One region of the Priestia sp. YIM B13486 genome, then DNA from elsewhere that is predicted to be linked to it. Evidence: riboswitches for the same ligand, from Rfam matches in the RefSeq annotation. Region 1 holds a riboswitch; the other holds the start of a gene.

Region 1 (3,131 bases):
CGATTGCTCAAATTGTTTCATCATCGCACACCTTCTCAAAAAATTCTTGAAATTCTAGTCACAAATAATATATTGTAATACTCAACTTGTAAAGTCATTTTTTTCAACTACTAAAAAAAGGACGGATGATAAAGTGAGTGTAAAAATTACGTGTTTGCAGCTTGATATTGCGTTTGGAAACCCAACTAAAAATCGAAAATATATCGAACAAAAAATGACGGAAGCCCTGAAAGAAAACCCTGATATCCTTGTGCTTCCTGAGCTATGGGATACAGCTTATGATTTGACGCGGCTAGACGAAATTGCAGATGATGAAGGACAGCAAGCCAAGCAATTAATCTCTCAGTTTGCTAAAACGAACGAAGTAAATATTGTGGCAGGTTCGATCGCGAAAAAAACAGAGCAAGGCGTCACGAATACGATGTATATTTTTGACCGAAAAGGTCGTGAAGTATCACAATACAGTAAACTGCACTTATTTAAATTAATGGATGAACACCTGTATTTAGAAGCAGGAACAGCAAAAAATCTTTTTACACTTGAACAGTCACTGTGCGCAGGAGTTATTTGTTACGATATTCGTTTTCCAGAATGGATTCGGGTTCATACTAGCAGCGGAGCAGAAGTCTTGTTTGTTGTCGCTCAGTGGCCGGCTCCAAGACTTGCCCACTGGAAAGCCCTACTCATTAGCCGTGCAATCGAAAATCAATGCTATGTAATCGCATGTAATCGTGTAGGCCAAGATCCTAATAACACATTTGCCGGACATTCCTTAGTCATCGATCCGTGGGGAGAAATAATCGCTGAAGCTGGCGATAGCGAAGAACTTTTAAGTGCTGACGTTAACCTGGAACTTGTAAAAGAAATTCGTAAACAAATTCCCGTCTTTACAGATCGCCGTACAGAATTTTATTAATTATGTATTGACAGCCGTTTTTTTGCATGATACGATTTTCACCAGATATCATAAAATATTCAAACAAATCAAAATTGAATAAGTAATCGTACTCTTATCAAGAGTTGGCTGAGGGATTTGGCCCTGTGAAGCCCAGCAACCGACCGTCATTCCATCCTAAGATGGATCACACCCGTAAAACATGTTTTACAAAGGCACGGTGCTAATTCCAACAGAAAGTAATTTTTTCTGGCAGATAAGAGGTTTGAACACTACAATCAAGCCTCTTTCCAACGAAAGAGGCTTTTATATTTTCTAAAATTATAAAAGCCTCCATATATTCTTAAACCTATTAACTTAGTAAACAAATCAGTTTAATAAACTATGGAGGGATTCCGATGTCAACAACAAAAACAGAGAAATATCACCCTTTAACAGAAATTTCAGCAATCAAACTTGTGAAAAAGCTAGGTCTTTTTGATGCCACAGAAGCACTGACTGCCCGTGAAATTGGTGACGGCAACTTAAATCTCGTCTTTCACATCATAAATGATCAAACAAATAAATCCATCATCGTCAAACAAGCGCTTCCCTATGCAAAAGTTGTAGGCGAAAGCTGGCCTCTATCCTTGAACCGTGCCACAATTGAAAGCAATGCGCTCAAGCAATTCGGTGCATTTACGCCAGAACTTGTGCCCGCTGTTTATTACCACGATGAAACGCTTGCTGTTACGGTCATGGAAGACCTGTCTCATTTAACGATTTCTCGCGCCGGACTTATTCAAGGTGAAAGTTATCCTCTGCTCTCACAGCATATCGGTTCTTTTTTAGGACATATTGCGTTCAAAACGTCTGATTTCGCCTTAAAACCTCAGGATAAAAAAGAAGAAGTTGTTAAGTACAGCAACCCCGACTTATGCAATATTACGGAAGATTTAGTTTTTACAGATCCTTTTTTTGATATTGATACAAATGAATTTGAAAAAGCGCTGCGTCCTGATGTAGAAGAATTGTGGAATGATGGTGATGTAAAGCTACAAGCAGCAAAATTAAAATATAAATTTTTAACAAATGCGCAAACGCTAATCCACGGTGATTTACATACAGGCAGCATCTTTGCTAGCAGTCAAGAAACGAAAGTGATTGATCCAGAGTTTGCTTTTTACGGTCCGTTTGGATTCGATTTAGGGCAATTTGTTGCGAATTTATTTTTAAATGCTCTTTCTCGAGAAACAAATCGCGAACCGTTATTTGCACACATTACGAACACATGGAACGTATTCAAAGATACCTTTACTGCGCTTTGGCATTCTGAAAACACTGAACCTTTCGCTAAAGATGAGCGCTTATTACATGAAATTTTAACGCAAATGTGGCAAGATGCTGTTGGATATGCAGGATGTGAAATCATTCGACGTACGATTGGCTTAGCTCACGTAGCGGACTTAGACGAAATTTCTTCAGAGGAAAGAAAAATTAACGCTAAACGTACTGCGTTAAAAATTGGACGCTATTTGCTTCTGCACCAACAAGACGTTTCACCAAATGAATTTGAACATTTACTTCGATAACGAATAATGTACACAATGAAAGGATCGGTATCAGCATGACAAATACACTATCACTTCCGCGCTCAGTGGAATGGAATGAATCATATATTACTTTATTAGATCAGCAGCAGCTTCCTGGCAAAGTTGAATATATTAAGCTGCAAACCATTAAAGACGTATGGGATGCTATCACTACCTTGAAAGTACGCGGAGCTCCTGCAATTGGCATTACGGCGGCTTTTGGTCTTGCTCTTTCTGCGCTTAGCTATGACACAGATTCAGTCAAGGAATTTAACAAAAAACTAGCTCTTGATCAACAGTATTTAGCTAGTTCACGCCCTACTGCCGTCAATTTATTTTGGGCATTGGAGCGCGTAGCGAAAAGCGCTGAATCCGCTTCGTCCGTTAATGAAGCTAAAACAAAAGTTGTTCATGAAGCTATTCAAATTCAAGTAGAAGATGAGGAAACGTGCTACCGAATTGGAGATCATGCTCTTTCTTTATTTAAAAAGAAAGATAAAATCATGACAATATGTAATGCTGGTTCAATTGCTACAGCTTATTATGGAACAGCCTTAGCACCTTTTCACTTGTCTAAGCAGCGCGATATTCCGCTTGAAGTATTTGCCTGTGAAACAAGACCCGTTCTTCAAGGTTCTCGCTTAACAGCCTGGGAACTTCAGCAG
Region 2 (3,131 bases), on a different contig from region 1:
GTAGCAGCTAGCGTTACATCATTATGACTGCGCTGGAATCCTTCTAAATATGCAAGATTCCCAAGACCTCCAGCTCCAATCACACCCGCCATTGCCGTATAGCCGACTAGCGCAATCGTCGTTACCGTCAAACCAGAAATTAAAGCTGGCAGCGATTCAGGTAACAGCACTTTAAAGATAATAGTGCTTGTTGTTGCTCCCATTGATTTAGCAGCTTCAATAACACCTTTATCAATTTCACGCAGACCAATTTCTACAAGACGCGCATAAAATGGTGCTGCTCCCACAATTAAAGCAGGTAACGCTGCATTAGCGCCTAAAATACTTCCTACCAATGCTTTGGTAAATGGAATCAGTAAAACAATTAAAATAATGAATGGAATGGAACGAAAGATATTTACAACTGCTGACACAATGGCATATAAAGGTTTGTTTTGCCAGAGCTGTCCTTTGGACGTTAAAAATAAAAGCAAGCCCAATAAAATACCTAGAACAAACGTGGCTATAACTGAAATAGCCGTCATATATAGTGTTTCATTTGTCGCTTGAATAAAATCATCTAAAATAACGTTCGGAAATAGTTTCTCAAGCATTTGTCATTACCTCCACTTCTACCTGCTGCTCATGAATGTATGCAATGACTTTTTCAACTTCTGTTAATTCTCCGTCTAAATGAACGAACAACGTCCCGTATGAACCTGTTTGTGTATGAGAAATCTTTCCTTGCAAAATATTAATCGTTACATCAAACTGTTTTAAAATCGTTGTGATGAGCGGTTGCTCTGCTTTTCCGCCAACAAACGTCAGCTGAATAATTTGCCCGCTTGGATATAACCCCTGTACTTGTTCAATTGTTTCAAACGTTTCTTCTGGTTCAGAAATCTGTTGAACGAATCGTTTTGTAATCGGCTGCTTAGGTTTTCTGAATACTTCTAGCACTTGTCCTTCTTCTACCACTGCCCCATTTTCCATAACGGCTACCCGATGACAAATTTTACGAATAACGTGCATTTCATGAGTAATCAATACAATGGTTAACCCTAGCTTCTCATTAATATCTACTAACAGATCTAAAATGGAATCTGTCGTTTGAGGATCAAGCGCTGATGTTGCTTCATCACACAGCAATACTTTTGGGTTATTGGCTAGCGCTCGAGCAATACCAACACGCTGCTTTTGTCCACCGCTAAGCTGTGATGGATAAGCATTTTCACGCCCTTCAAGCCCGACTAACTTGATAAGCTCGTCTACTCGTTTCATTCTTTTTTCTTTTGAGATCCCTGCTATTTCTAACGGAAAAGCAATATTTTCTCGCACCGTACGCGACCACAAGATATTAAAGTGCTGAAATACCATACTAATTTCTTGTCTAGCTTTTCTGAGTTTTCCGCCTTTAATTTTTCCAATATCATTACCTGCTACTTCTACCGTTCCTGTCGTTGGTGTTTCTAACCCGTTTAGCAAGCGAATTAAAGAACTTTTCCCCGCTCCGCTATAACCAATAATTCCGTAAATTTCACCTTGGTTAACGGTTAGATTCACATTATCAACAGCTGTTATTTGACCACTTTTGGCCTGATAAATTTTTGTAACGTCTGTTAATGTAATCATATTTCTTCACCTTCTTTAGTAAAAACTTAATTATGTTAGGTTGCCCTATAGGATGAAAAAGCCGTAAAACAATTTTCCCCATCAAAAAAGCCTCTCTGCGCATGACAGAAAGGCTCGATATTTAATCCTTTCTCTCATCTTTCAAAGCGCATAGCTTTGCAGGAATTGGCACCATTTCAGTTAGTCTGACGGTTGCCGGGTTTCACAGGGCTCAGTCCCTCCACCTCTCTTGATAAGAGTTCGCAACAATTATTTTATTTTTGGGAAATATTCATTCATTTATGAACATTCATGAGTGTGATTTTAGCATGTGTCAGATAGGCTGTCAACAGATTTTGTTCTTGGGATAATATCCCAAGATTCCAACAGCCCCAACGGTTCACTCTCTTTCAATTTCTTCATTTTAAACAAACGTTTGATTATCGAAGCTCTTCAAGTACGTGCTCGATGGAATGAAACGCATAGAGTTTTTTTACCATTTCGCCATTTTTCACTTCAATCAAACAAGGTACACTTTCAATTGAAAATATTTCTGCTTTTGAAGGCATATAATTTAAATTGCTCATTCCGATGGTCACACCGGGCAGCATCGCTTCTGCTACGGTTAACATTTTTTTTGCCAGCTGACATGTCCCGCAAAAAGGTGTATGGAAAAAGATAAACGTTCTTTGTCCTTCTTTTAACTGATCGTCAAGCTGTTTTTCGCTCCATTCTTGCATGTTGCTCATTCCTTTTATGTTAAAAATTCTGCATTAACATCGATATTGGCACTCAGTAATACTGTTGCTATGTGATGTCTAGGGGCGGCAGCAACCTCTCGGTACATTTTATCAATATATAGATGCTCTGCTTCCGGAAGCTCTCGTTTAAATTGTTTTCTTAGCTTATTCCCTGAATCATCAGAGTCAACAAGTATGTATACCTCTTTGTTAAACGTACAGTCAATAATTTCATCCAGCTTTGATAAACTAATCGTACCGTTTGTACAGATAATTTCAATTGGTTCTCGAATGATATCTTGGATACGCTTTTTATCTGATTTTCCTTCGACAATAATTACTTTTTCAATTTCAATTAGCCCCATTTTCATCACCCATAATCGTCAGTTGTATAGTAACATCATTTCTTTATGCTATACAATATTCGTTAATGTATCACAGTTCACCTGTTTTTTAAAAGAAATTTGCAAGAAAGAACTGTTTTAAAAAGCAGCTTAGGCCATATTGTTTCCATAAGACAAGAAAAACAGTGGCAGTTGCCACTGTTTAGCACCATCCTGCTTCTTCGTCGCAGTCTGTATATTTTTGCGTTTCACCTTGTTTTTGTACATCCGTATATTGATAGAACTTATTATTTTCTTGCGAATAACCTTCTTCAAAGCGGTATTCATTGCCGCTTGTTCCGTAACTAACTTCACCAATTGGCTGCTTATCAACATATAATTTCATACCGCCGTCATGAAATTTAGCTGTAACGCGATCTGTAACGTCCATTTTTTGTTTTTCAAACATAAAAAGACA

The links. Region 1 has a riboswitch for S-adenosylmethionine ahead of mtnK (S-methyl-5-thioribose kinase). Riboswitches for the same ligand answer to the same signal wherever they lie in the genome.
Region 2: linked by a shared signal. The riboswitch ahead of ACFX4G_RS15055 (methionine ABC transporter ATP-binding protein) and the one ahead of mtnK (S-methyl-5-thioribose kinase) in region 1 are both predicted to bind S-adenosylmethionine.

Annotation. Positions count from the first base shown of each region.
Region 1 covers NZ_JBHZOZ010000006.1:287,634-290,764, forward strand. Annotated here, with positions in the region: gene ACFX4G_RS18015 (pyridoxal phosphate-dependent aminotransferase) at 1-21, opposite strand, end outside; gene ACFX4G_RS18020 (carbon-nitrogen family hydrolase) at 134-916, shown strand; SAM riboswitch class I at 1,008-1,158, shown strand; gene mtnK (S-methyl-5-thioribose kinase) at 1,294-2,466, shown strand; gene mtnA (S-methyl-5-thioribose-1-phosphate isomerase) at 2,502-3,131, shown strand, end outside.
Region 2 covers NZ_JBHZOZ010000005.1:65,942-69,072, forward strand. Annotated here, with positions in the region: gene ACFX4G_RS15050 (methionine ABC transporter permease) at 1-593, opposite strand, end outside; gene ACFX4G_RS15055 (methionine ABC transporter ATP-binding protein) at 586-1,611, opposite strand; SAM riboswitch class I at 1,743-1,850, opposite strand; gene ACFX4G_RS15060 (thioredoxin family protein) at 2,031-2,330, opposite strand; gene ACFX4G_RS15065 (toprim domain-containing protein) at 2,345-2,695, opposite strand; gene ACFX4G_RS15070 (YusG family protein) at 2,877-3,122, opposite strand.